Linked DNA regions of Crateriforma conspicua. The protein of the gene in region 1 interacts with the protein of each later gene in a pairwise test. Links are inferred from orthologs where the notes say so. Each region holds a gene or a part of one and is shown on either strand. Other genes may lie near its edges.

Region 1 (6,714 bases):
CACACGACGTCGATCTTCTCGACGCAGCGGATCCAAAGTGCGATCCGGATCTCACCTGGCCAACAACGATGCGATCGATCGTTTCCTGCGTGCCTACACGGACGTGACGGGCTGGCGTCTGGATGACGGCGATGCGGCCATGAAGGGATTGAAAGGCCCCAGTTTTCAACTGACCGCCGACGATGCGTTCGACGCGATGATGACCGCCGAAGACTTTGATTCGGGGATCCTGCCGGCAATCGGAAAAGCCGACGCCGAAAAATTGGCCGCCGCCGCAGCCGAACTGACGCGCCAATTGACCGACAGCCAAGCGGCCCTGCGTTGTCGCGAAGCGGAACTGGCGGTGCTGGAATCCAAGTTCGGACGTGCCAGCGTCAAAATTCCATCGATCGCCGATGAACTGCAACGGATCTTGTCCGACGGTGTGGCGGCAACCGGCTTCGACGCCGCCGCGTTGTACTTGCTGAACGAGGATACGACGGAGCTGAAACTTCGGTGCCTGTTCGGCCTGGATCCACGACGGTTGCTGGCCCCGCCCCGCGACCTGGCCGATTGCCGTGCGGATCTGGAAGCGATGGTGTGTGGCGTTTGTACAATCGAAAACCAGCACGCCGTCTTGATGGACACTTGGAACTGCCCGGAAAGCGAATTCGGTCGCGCGATCTGTGCGACTGTCAATGCGGATGACCTTCCGCTGGGAACGCTGTGGCTGTACGGCCAACAACCCGTCGACGAAATCAGTGATGCCCAGGCGGCCGCCGCACGCCTGACAGCATCGCAGATCGCCAATGAAATGAATCGTGTGTCCATCACGGGCGACGCACCAGACATTGCACCGTCGTCATCCGAATCTGGTCCGACGATTCGTATCGCCGACGTCACCGAATCAGCCACGGACAAACAAGTGACGGCGCGGCCCGATCGTGCCGACGACGCATCGCTGGCATCACACCTGAATCGCCTGGCCGCCTGGCAATACGAAACCTTGGCGATTGGAACGCGAATCAGCGAAGACTTGTATGTCGATGGATTGATCGAGTCCCCCAAAACCTGGGCCGTCGGATGGCATCACTGGGACGTCTTGCCCGACGGCATGGTCGCCTGGCTGATGGCCGAAGCGAACGATCCGACCACCGCCGGCGCAATGACCGCCGCATTCGCAAAGGCTGCAGCGATCGCGCACCTGGGATACCGACATGATCTGTCGGGACTGCTGCGACGTGTCGGCGACAGCTTGTGGCAAATGGGGGTCACCGGCCAAACCTGTTCGCTGATGTACGCCCGGCTTTCGCCTGACAGTGGCGAAGGTGAAATCGTTGCGGCTGGAAACTTGTCCGCCATGATCGGCGGTGCATTCGGCTATCGACCGTTGATCGCGGCGAACCATCGCCCGTTGGCGACCGATTTTGATCCCAGCTTTGCCGAATCTGAGTTTCAATTGCAGCCTGGCGAATCACTGTTGGGTTACAACGCAGGCCTTGTCGAATCCACCACCGCGGATCACCTCGGCGGGCTGCTTCGCAAGTCGTCGCGTGGCGGATCACGACGTCCTCTTGCACGCATCGCCAAGGACCTGGATGGCACCCGGCTTCTCTCCGAGCGATCCGCTGCCGTGATCACTCGCCGCGACTAAAGACTTTCTGTCGTCTTTCACCAGCGCACAAAAAATGGGCTCGCCGGAATCAACCGACGAGCCCTTGCTGTGCCTTAGCACGGTCAGCTTTTTGCCAACCGATCAAGCAATCTTCTTGCGACGCACGCGGCGTGCAACCCAGCCACCACCAGCCATCAAGGCAAACGCAAACGATGACGGTTCTGGTACCGCCGTTGCCGTAAAGGTCCCCGTTTGGAAATCATCAATGATGTAATTCTCTGTCACGCCTCCGGTCGGAGTTCCGCTGAACGTGATCTTCACGCGGTTGAAATTTCCAGGATCTGGTAACACTCCAGGACGCTCGTACCCAACAAATCGAGGGACCATTGAAGACCCACCGGTAATACCGAGATCCTCGTGGATGAGAAAATCGCCATCCGACCTAGTTTGCAGATACTGCACGTCAACTGATACGCCAGCCGAGACGATCAAGTCAAAAGCAACCGCGTCCATGTAGGCAGGATCTCCGGCAACGCCACCATCGGGTGCAGGAGTATTTCCGAATCGAAAATCGATAAACACGGTCTCGGGACCGGAGAAGACTGTGCCACCAGTACCGGTCACACCATTTGAAATACGTTGATCGGGTCCATCGAGCGGGCTACCGCCGGACGAAATCGCATTTCTACGAAGGACTGGGTTTGGGTATCCGCTACCTGATCCACCGTCGTTGAAGTAGACCCCACCCGCGACGGAGGAATCTTCGTAACTGAAGAAGATCGAGGGGTTCAACGAAGTCGAGTTCAATTGTGTCGTAACTTGTTGGACACCTTCGGGATTCTGGAAATTCCAACCGGAACCCAGACCATCCGTTTCGAATGTCACGACCTGAGAAGCAGACGTCGTCATATCGTTGATGTCGTCAACGATCCCCACAGATTCGCTGATCGCCCCTTGTGAGTAACTCGCAAAGAAAAGCGTCGCTGTGGCTGACAGTACTAGTGTCGAAAAATTCACTCTCATTGCTGGTCGTCTCAAAGCTGAAGATTTTGGGGGGGATGGCCGGCGAAGGGACCCCGTTCCATGCATCGACCGATGCTAGGAACTTAATCCGAGTTTGACGGCTATTCAACGCGACAAACGCCCCAAGCCGCAGGATGTGCTCACAAGAAAGTGATCGCGGGGTAAGATTTTCACGCTAGGCCGACACCCTGCCTTGCTCAAACCCCGCGTTTTACGCATTCATTTCGACGACAATCGGGCGTTTTCCAGGGTTTATCTTCTCTGAAAACCCGCACTTTTTTTTCGAAACTTTTTCGGATTTTCTGCCTTCCCCGTGATTTCGTACAGAAAGGGGCTGGGGACGGTCGGACGTGCTTTCCCCCATTTGCGGCGTGTCAGCGAAAGCGACAGCGTCAACTTCTCCTGCGCACGGGTGATGCCGACGTAGCACAGTCGGCGTTCTTCGGCGATGTCTTCTTCCACCCCGCTTTTGACGCTGCGGCTGTGCGGCAGGATGCCTTCTTCCAACCCCACCATGTAAACGACCGGAAATTCCAGTCCTTTGGCGGCGTGCATCGTCAGCAGCCAGACCGAATTCTTTAGAGCCAACTTGTCTTTTTCGTTCCCCATCTCGCGTCCCGACAACGCAATGTCCGCCAAGAATCCTGTCAGGTCCGCTTCCTCGCGAGAATCTTCGAAGGCCGAAACCGCGTTGGCCAGTTCGCCCACCGACGCCGAGCGAGCGTCCCGTTCGTTGGGGTCTTCATAGTTGCGGGCGATTTCATCCATGTAGGCGGTCCGAGCCAACAAGGTCTCCATCGCTTTTCCGATCCCCTCCCCATTGGCCCGATCAGTCACGTCACGCTGGATCGCGATCAAGTCGTTGATGCCGCGAAGTGCCTGGCTGTTCAAGCCTTCGATCGAATGGGCGTCATGCATGACCGACCAAATCGGCTGGCCACGCCGCACCGCATGCTCCATCAGCGTGGAAATCGTCTTTTTGCTAATTCCACGCGCCGGCTTGTTGATGATCCGCAACAGTGCGACCTCGTCATCCGGTTGGGCGACCCATTTCAAATAAGCCACAACATCACGGACTTCGGTACGATCGAAAAACGACTGTGATCCCAGCATCACGTAAGGCACGTCGGCTTTGCGAAGCTCCGTTTCGAACAACCGCGGCTGTTCGTTGGTCCGAAACAGAATTGCGATGTCACGTGGCTGGATGTGTTCGTTTTCGATCAGGTGCTTGATTTCACTGACAGTGACTTTGGCTTCGGCAATTTCGTCCTTGTGCTGCAGGATGCGCGGCCGTGGGCCTTGGGGCCGACTGGGCTTGAGAATTTTGTCGTGCCGATGGGTGTTGAAGGCGATCAAACGGTTGGCCATCTCCAGGATCGCACCGGTGCTGCGGTAATTGTCCTCCAGCCAGACCACTTTGGCATCGTCCCAGTCGTCCGCAAAGCTAAGGATGTGCGAGACGTCCGCGCCGCGCCAGGCATAGATCGACTGATCGTCGTCACCCACGACGCACAGGTTTCGGTGACGCATCGCCAAGTGCTTGGTGATCCGATACTGACACCCGTTGGTGTCCTGGTATTCGTCGACCAGCACATGGTCATACCGCCCGGCCTCTTCGTCACGAATATCGGGATGCTGGTCAAACAGCATTTCGGTGTGCAGCAACAGATCGTCAAAATCCATTGCCCCGCGAAGCCGCAAGCCTTCTTGGTATCGACGGTACCCCGACGCGGCGAAGTGTTCCTTGTCGGTCGACGCCACCGACGTCGATTCTTCCGGATGGATTCCCGCGTTCTTCCATCCGCCAATGATCGACAGCATGTCGGCCGGTTTGAGCGCCGTGTTGGGCAAACGCAGTTCGCGCAGAATCCCGCGAGCCAGCGATTCCTGGTCGCTGCGGTCATAGATGCTGAACTTCGCCGGAAACCCGATCGCCGGGGCGTGTCGACGCAGAATTTGAACACACTGGGCGTGGAAAGTGCTGATCATCGGCTTGGGCGGTGCCTTTTCACCGCGGCGTTTTCGCCGACCTTTGATTCCCAGCAATTCCGCCACGCGTTCTTGCATTTCACCGGCCGCTTTGTTGGTGAACGTCACGGCCAGGATGCGATCCGGCGCGGTGCCGTGCCGGATCAGATTGGCGATGCGGAAGGTCACCACGCGAGTTTTGCCGGTTCCCGCGCCCGCCAGCACCAACATGGGGCCGCTCAGCGTGCGCACCGCTTCGGCTTGCGGGGGATTCAACCCCGACAAATTGAATTCAGACAATTCGTTTGCCTTCGATCCGTCGTCGACAGTACCAAGCGGAAAAGGCGGCAAAGCGGTGACGTCATCACCGCCTGTACCGCCGCAAAGTCATCAGGGAAAAGCAGAAGAGACGGCCTATCGCAATCGATCACGATCCGGGACCAAGCTTGCCCCGCCGTTGGCCAACGGGATCAGCGTTCCCGTTTGCGGTTTGCGTGAATTCTGCATCGCTTGGCTGAACGGCACGGCGAAGCACACGAAGTTGCCGGTCGAAGTGTCCAGCACATACAAGACCGACGGTGCCAAACGTTGGTTGGCCGATCCCTGAAAGTTGGCCGCACCGGTCACCATGATGTACTTGCCACCTTTACCACCGGTGCCCAGCGCATCGTTGACGTTGGCCGTAAAACTGGCCATGAACTGGTTCAACCGAGGATAGATCACGTGGCACTGCAGCAGGCCGCTGTTGTGATCCAGTACGAACAAGCCTTCGGCGCGATCGCTGATCGGTCCCGTGGCGATGCTGTAATCTTCGCTAGCGACCGCGGCGGTCGCATCGATCAACGGCAGCGAATCCAAATCAACGGTCGCGTTCTGGGATTGCCGACCGGCGAAAAACGCGGCTCCCAATCCGGCCACGGCCACCAATGCCGCACCGGCAAACCACAGACGCCGAAGTCCGCCACAGCAACCGGTCACGGGGCTGGTCGGCTGGTCGCCGGGCATCGCGTCAACCACTGGCAATCGACTTGAGTCAGACATCGTTCGCTCGGCTCCGAAGAAAAGCGGGGACAGGGCAGGATTGTGGGTTTGAATTTCACAGGTCAAAGGTCGGCAACGTGGATTTCAGCCCGCGCCACAGTGCGGCTTCGCACCGCGATCGACCCCCGACATCATTGTATGGCCGCAGCGATCACTTTACGATTCGCGCCATTGAATGCAAACCCTGTCGCCGACCAACGCATGGCAAAGACCGACGATCGGCCCGCCGAACAGCCCCATCGAAACGATGCCAGACCGTGCCCCCGATGCCTCCGACGAACGTCCCGAACGGCCGAAGAGTGAATTTGACGCGACCGATCGATCGCAGCGAGACATCTGTGTGATCTTGCCGGCCGGCGGCAGCGGTCGTCGATTCGCGTCGTCGGACAATAAAGTCTTTGCGGCTTTGGCAGGGATCCCGCTGTGGATCCATACCGCACGGCGACTTTGCCGATCATCGCAAGTTTGCCAGCTGATCGTGGCGGCGTCCCCGACCGATCAGCCCACGTTTCGGCAGCACCTGGAACGCTGGCCGCTGCCACGCCCGGTCGAAATCGTCGACGGCGGCCGCGAACGATTTGACAGCGTCCGAAACGCGATCGCCGCCGTGGACACCGGCACGGCCAACTGGATCGCCATCCACGATGCCGCCCGACCGTTGGTCCCGACGTCGGACATCGCTTCAGTCTTTCGCGCCGCGCGAGAAACCGGCGCGGCCATTTTGGCCAGCCCCTTGGCCGGATCGATCAAGCGTGACATCGGCCAGGATTGCCGCAACGTCGATCGACGCGACCTGTGGATGGCACTGACACCCCAGGTTTTCAAGCTGGACTGGATTCGTGAGGCTTATCAGCGTCATCGCGGCTTCCCGGTCACCGATGACGCGGCGATGGTCGAAGCAATGGGGCGACCGGTGCAACTGGTCCAGGGGTCACCGGCCAACCTGAAAATCACCTACCCGGACGATCTCGCCGTCGCCGAAGCCCTGATGCGAGCCCAAACGCATGATGCCCCGAACAGCTCCGGTGCAACACACTGAAACCGAACCGCCGATCCATCGCCAGATGATTTGGCTCCGACGATCCGCT
Region 2 (6,670 bases), 2.3 Mb from region 1 along the record:
GTTCTTCCGGGACAAGGCAAGTATTTCGATCCATTCTTTCAGGTGCGTGGTGAAACGGCATGGCCAGACAATCTGATTCAGATCAAGGGCAAGCATTCCAGCGACGCGATCACCGACCTGACGCTGGACTGGCTTGCCAATCAGCGTGACGCGGATCGTCCCTTCTTCCTGATGCACCACTACAAAGCGCCGCACGACTTCTTTGAGTACGCGCCGCGCTATGAAGACTACCTGCGTGATACTGACATCCCGATTCCCGATTCGATGTGGCGACAGTCGGCCGGATTCGGTTCCCTGGCGACTCGGGGCGTGAACGACCAGTTGTTGCCACATATCGGTACATCGGTCACGCGTCGAAATCCGTTTCGCAATTACACACACATGTATGCGGACGATCCGTCGCTGTCGGACCGTGCCGCCGCTGAGAAGGCGTATCAGACCTATCTGAAGAATTATCTGCGTTGTGTCAAAGGCGTCGACGATAACTTGGGGCGATTGTTTGATTATCTGAAACGCAACAATCTGTTTGAAAACACGATCATTCTTTACACGTCGGACCAGGGAATGATGCTGGGCGAACACGACTATATTGACAAGCGATGGATGTTTGACGAATCGATGCGTACCCCGTTGATCATCCACTACCCTCCCGCGATCCCGGCCAATGTGCGATCGGATGCGATGATCGAAAACATCGACTTGGCACCGACGTTGTTGGATTTTGCAGCTGCGACGATTCCGCCTGAGGTTCAAGGACGGTCGTTTCGCGAGTTATGTGAAACGGGAATCGAACCCAAGGACTGGAAACAAGAAGCCTATTACCGCTATTGGATGCACATCGCCCATCACGATGTCCCCGGCCACCTCGGTATTCGAACCAAGAGATACAAGTTGATGTTCTTCTACGGGATGGATTTCCGAGACCGTGGGAAACCGCGGACGCCGCCGGCTTGGGAGCTGTACGATTTGCAGTCCGATCCGCTGGAGCTGACCAATGTCGTCGACGATCCAGACTATGCCGATGTGGTGAAAGACCTGAAACGTCGGCTTGCTGAAAAGCGAGAATTGATCGGTGATACGGGGTCGGAATCTGCCGAGGCCGAAGCGGTCATTCAACAACACTGGGACGATACCCCGGAAGATCGTGCACAGGCGCGTAAGATCTCCGCGGCTTATGCAAAATCGCGGCAAGGTCGACGACGCTATATCCCTGGGGAGAACAAGCACGATAAGTGATTGTCGGGCCGCAATACGGCGCGGCAGGGCGAGTCCCATCACGCAAAGCGAAGCCTATCTGCTAGCCTTGTGGGCTTACGAAAGTCAACAGAGGCGGGATGGGTTGATCGAATGAGTTCGAAGTCGGAGCGTCCGAGCAAACGCAGGTGGTTGGGTTGTTTACAGAAGGCGGTGATCGGCCTTTTCGTCATTGCCATCGGTATCGTTGCATCGCTTTTGATCGTCGTCGCGATCCGGCAGAGCGGTGCGAAAACGCAAGTCGCGGAAATGAAACAGGCGATCCGAGATGCCGGAATGCCCATCGATCCGGATTCTTTGGAAACGTACCGACAGGAATTGGCATCCGACGAACAGACCGAGTCGTGGGTGGATGTGATCCGCCAGTTTCGCCCCGACTCGGGCTATCGCGATCGTGTTGCCGGTGTTCCCCGGGTCGATGTGACGGCCGCATGCCAACCGTTGTGGGCCGGTGAACCGTGGGGCGAGCGAGACACGGTGCGGCGGTTCTTAGAAGAAACCGGCACGCTGCGTGATGATCTGGCCGAGGTGCTTGATGGGGCTGGACCGATTCATACGCCGATGACGTATGCCGGCGTCGATACCATTCCACCGGCGGCCGATGTGGCTCGCGAGATCGCTTCTATCCTTGCGTTGACGCATCTTGAAGCGATCGATCGCGGTGACATTAACGCATGCGTCCAAGCCGTTGGGCAACTGTTTGCCTTGGAAAGTACGTTGCAAGGCGAGCCGATGGTGTTTCCCCAGCTGATTCGACTGGGTGTGTTCAACGTCGCGTTGGAAGAATTGCGGCGTGTCGTTCAGCTTGGCCAATTGAACGCGGATCAGATCGACAATCTTCTAGCAAACCTGGATCGCGTGCTTCCTTGGGACAAAGCCTTTCAACGGGCGATGATCGGTGAACGGGTGGTCGCGGTGACTGTCTTTGAAGATGGGACGTTGCCCGATGGCATCACTCGCAAAATGCTGGGCATGGCGGGTCCCCGCGACCAATTGGAAACCCTTAGGTGGTATGAAAGATTCCTCGCCTTGCCGACCGATGATCCGGTGACCTTTCTGCGTGCGGCGGCGGAAACCAACGCCGACATGGAGTCCACTCTTGAATCGGCAAACCTTTGGCGACGAGTCGAAACCATGACGACGGGCATGACGCTGCCGGCGTTAAGAGCAATCGCCGTGACGGTGATTCGAACCGAGGAGAATATTCGCTTGGCCCGATTGGCACTCGTTTGCCAACGATTCGAAATCGACCGAGGTCGTTGGCCGTCGTCTTATGACGAGGTTCTTGCGTTTGCCAAAGACGAGATGGATTTGTCCCGCGACGCAATCATCGGCATTGGCCCCCTGCCCTTTGGCGTCAAGCCGGATGGAACGAGACTGGTTCTATGGGGACGACGAATCGAAGGATTCAATGTCGAGTTACCAGACGAACCACCGGAGTCTTACTGGCCCGATGCGTGGCGGGGATTGCCGCCGAAGCAAGATGACGATGACGCCGATCTGGCCGTGAATGAGTCCGACCAACTGGGTTTCGATAGCGAGATGGACATGTTCGACAGTTCGATGGGATTGGATGCCGCGGATGATGCATCGACGGTGCCTGACGAATTGCGTGATCCCGATGTGGACCCGCTGGACCGTCATCTGCGGTTGATCTTTCATCGTGACCGACCGTCGGACAGCTTCTACAAATGGGTGCTTCAGCCGTCGAAATGAGTCGGTGTCAATCGCGCCGGCTACAGGTTTTCCACTAAGTATTTAACACGCACAGCGTGACGTGCGGCATTGGTTCGGCGTGGTGTGAATCCGCGCGGGATCAGCCGCCGGGGGAAGTGAATTCGGCGTAGTCGTCAAATTCGCTGTGGTGCTCCGGCGCTCGGTTGGTGAATCGCGTGAAGTCGGATTCCCATGTCAATTCGACTTCACCGACCGGACCGTTCCGCTGTTTGGCGATGATGATTTCAGCTTGGCCCGCGAATTGCGCTCGGTCTTCGCCGCGATGATAGTATTCTTCGCGGTGCACGAACATCACGACGTCGGCATCCTGTTCGATGGCACCGGATTCCCGCAGGTGCGAAAGCTTGGGACGGTGATCCTTGCTGTCTTCGGCCTGACGGTTCAACTGAGACAGACACAACAGCGGGACGCCCAGTTCCCGTGCGACGCCTTTCAAACGCCGCGCGATCTTGGCCACCTGTTCTTGCCGTGGGTCGCGCGAGTTGTCGGGTTCGATCAGCTGCAGGTAATCGATCACGATCATGCCAAGTTCGTCTTCACGGCGTTTGATCCGCCGGGCGGCCGCCGCGATTTCGCTGACCGTTCGGCTGGGTGAATCGTCGACGAACAGCGGAGCCTGGCTGATCTCGTTGGCCGTTTGGACCAACCGTCCTTGGTCGTCGGATGAAATGGTTCCGTTTCGCAAGCGGTGACCGTTGACGCGGGCCAGCGAACACAGCATCCGGTCGGCCAATTCGATGCCCGACATTTCCAGGCTGACGAACAGCACGGGCAATTTTTGTTCGATGGCGACGTGTTCGGCGATGTTCATTGCCAACGCCGTTTTCCCCATCGACGGTCGAGCGGCCAGGATGATCAGTTCGCCGTTGTGCAGCCCACCGGTCATCTGGTCAAAGTCGGTCAGTCCGGTTTCCGCCCCGCCGTCGGTGACCTCGTCTCGCATGCGTGCTTCCATGCGGTCCATCGCTTGGTGAAGCACTTCGCTAAGGCTGTGCAGCGATTGGCTGGACCGGCCGTCCATGATCGCAAAGACTTTTTGTTCCGCCTGGGCACACAGTTCTTTGGCGGTGCTGGATTGATCGTATGCGTCGCGGAGGATTTCCGTGCTGGATTCGATCAGTCGTCGAAAGACCGCTTTTTCTGCGACGACTTCGCCGTAGTACGACGCGTGTGCCGCATTGGGGACTGCGCCGGACAGCTTGGCCAAGTACGCGGCGCCACCGATCTTGTCGTAATTGCCGGCGGTCCGCAGCTTGGACACCAGCAATGTGATGTCGATCTTTTCGCCCGTGTCGTACATGTCACGACAGGTCTGATAGATCATCCGGTTGGCGTCGTCATAGAAGTCTTCGCTGCGCAGCGATGCCAGGTCGTCCAGCACGTCGGGCATCAACAGAACGCTGCCCAGGACGCCCATTTCGGCTTCCAAATCGAAGGGCGGGTTACGCTGCAGAATTTCCGCGGCGGACTGTTTGCGTTCGGGTTTGTCGCGACGACTGTACGTGTTGGAAAAACCGGCGCTCATGTCGATCCTGTCATCCTGAAATAGCAAAGAATCCTGGGTCGGCTGCGTCCGATCTTGCCGTGATCGTCACGGCGCTGACCGGCGGGGCCGCAACCGAAAAACCCGTCCGTGGTGAATCAGCCGGTTCGCAGCACTTGTTCGATCCGCTGGACCGCTTGTTCGGCCGACAAAGCTTTGGGACCGCGACCGATCAGTTTGCCTGATTCGATCCAAGCGGTCACCTTTTTCGATGCCGCGATCGCCGTGCTGTGGCTGCGGCCGCCGTAGTGCTTGGCGATTTCGGAAAAGGCCGACGATGTTTTCTGGCGGGCCAAGTACATCGCCAACATTCGTGGTTCGCTGACCGTCCGTGTTTGCGCGTTGCTGCGTAAGATCGCGTCGTCCAAATCGAAGACTTGGCAAACGGCGCGTTCGATCGTCGACAGTGTGACCGGCGGTGCCTGGCTGCGAAGGATGTCGCCACCGAACTGGCGAATTTCATCCATCGTCGGCATCCGTCCGTACATCCGTTGCAGCGTGTCGACCAAGTTGACCACGCCGCGGACCAGACGTCCGTCACCGTCAATCATGCCGGCGATTTCGTCGACCACTTCGGAGGGCCACTGGATGTTGCATCGTTGGGTGATCAATCGCTGCATCAACGGCACGCGGATCGCGTTGTCCAGCGGCAACAGCGGGCAAACCAACCCCGACGCCATGCGTCCGACCAATTCACCGGTCAGCCCGTTGATTTCGCTGGGGGCACGGTTGGCGGTGAAGATGACCGGGCGTCCCTGTTCCATCAACGCTTCGGTTGTGTACAGCAATTCGCGAAGCGTGGCCTTTTTACCACCCACAAATTGGATGTCGTCGATGATCAACGCGTCGACTTCGCGATAACGACGGCGGAACGCCGACAATCCGCTGGTCCCAACGAACTGGATGAAGTCGTTGGTGAAACGCTCGGCCGACAAAAACGAAACACGTCGCATGCGGTGACGCTGACGCATGTGGGCGGCGATCGCTTGGGCCAAGTGAGTCTTGCCGACACCGCTGGGGCCGTGGAAATACAACGGCGTAGCCGATCCGGGCGACTGGCAGGCCATTCGTGCGGCGGTCAAAGCCAGTTGGTTCGACGGGCCGCCCAAGAAGTTGGCCATCGTGAACTCCGCTCCGGTGCAACCGCCTGTAGCGGGCGTGGGAGCCGATGCCGAGCTTGCCGCTGCGGCATGGTTCTTCGCCGAACGGTTCTTGGCGGGCGGAGTGTTCGCCGAGGGGTGATTACCCGACGGATCCGCCACCGAGGCGGCTTCGTCGATCGACGTCGTCGTCGCGACGTCGGTCGATGCAGCCGCAGCGGCAGGGATTTTGTCGGTGTTTCGCGACGATTGCGGCTGGGAATTCAGCGGCCGCGGGGCGTCGTGTGCTTGGACGGCACTGGGTTGCGCGGCGTTCTGTTGCCCGGCGTCTCGCTGCGGGGGGGCGTTGCGATCGTTGTCTTTCTGGTCGCGTTGTTGTTGGCTGTGATCCCACAGCGTGGCGATCGATTCGGACGAACGTCCGCCGCGACGATGCCGTCGGCCGGCCGGGCGACGATCCGTGTGGGATGCGGAACCGGCCGGTCGTGCCGCACGTTTGGCGACTGCGGGCGGCGCGGGATCGACGATATCATCGGCCAGGGTTTGTTGAACCGCGGGCGGACGGACTTCGATCCGATAGCCCCACATAGGCGGTGGTGAACCGTCGGTCGGCTGGGGCGCGGCTGCCATGGCGGCGGCACGCAGTTCACGCTGCAACTTGGACTGCATGCGGTCGGCGGCGAATTGTCCGCGGACGTTCAAGACGATCGCGGCATCGAACCGTGAATCCAGCTCGGCGGGCTGGTCGACTTCGGACGCGCTACTTTGGTCATCGCCGTGCTGCACTGTGATGTCGACCCCTTGGCCGAACCACAGACGAAATCGGTCTTCGCCGATACGTCGCATCAACGCTTCCTTGAATCGGTCGACGACTTCCTTATCGTCGGTGCTGCCATGCGATGAAGACATACCGGTAGCGCAATCCTCCTTCAATGCTTTGTCGCCGAAGAGAAACATCCGTTGGAAACCACGCGCCAGCCCTCGTTGCTGTTGCGTGATTTCGAAATCCAGTGGTGACCGGTTGGGGTCCGGCCGG

What was found.
Region 2: the proteins of Mal65_RS04460 (region 1) and dnaB interact in binary tests that used the Escherichia coli proteins (3 or more experiments, as listed by UniProt). The link is inferred for Crateriforma conspicua from one-to-one orthologs.

What each region holds. Positions count from the first base shown.
Region 1 is NZ_CP036319.1:1,224,684-1,231,397, reverse strand. What follows is about bases 2,378-5,308. They hold Mal65_RS04460 (ATP-dependent helicase), read right to left. Parts: upstream 4,886-5,308; coding sequence 2,870-4,885; downstream 2,378-2,869. Other genes in these bases: Mal65_RS04455 (hypothetical protein), read right to left, coding at 5,000-5,308; Mal65_RS04465 (PEP-CTERM sorting domain-containing protein), read right to left, coding at 2,378-2,617. Also shown: Mal65_RS04470 (SpoIIE family protein phosphatase), read left to right, coding at 38-1,633; more of Mal65_RS04465, read right to left, coding at 1,736-2,377; more of Mal65_RS04455, read right to left, coding at 5,309-5,626; ispD (2-C-methyl-D-erythritol 4-phosphate cytidylyltransferase), read left to right, coding at 5,802-6,665. UniProt on the Escherichia coli protein: Rep helicase is a single-stranded (ss)DNA-dependent ATPase involved in DNA replication; it can initiate unwinding at a nick in the DNA. It binds to ssDNA and acts in a progressive fashion along the DNA in the 3' to 5' direction.
Region 2 is NZ_CP036319.1:3,546,943-3,553,612, reverse strand. The notes cover bases 2,294-5,180. They hold dnaB (replicative DNA helicase), read right to left. Parts: upstream 4,517-5,180; coding sequence 3,071-4,516; downstream 2,294-3,070. Other genes in these bases: Mal65_RS13255 (DnaA/Hda family protein), read right to left, coding at 4,633-5,180; Mal65_RS13265 (hypothetical protein), read left to right, coding at 2,294-2,970. Outside these bases: Mal65_RS13270 (sulfatase family protein), read left to right, coding at 1-1,236; more of Mal65_RS13265, read left to right, coding at 1,348-2,293; more of Mal65_RS13255, read right to left, coding at 5,181-6,543. UniProt on the Escherichia coli protein: The main replicative DNA helicase, it participates in initiation and elongation during chromosome replication. Travels ahead of the DNA replisome, separating dsDNA into templates for DNA synthesis.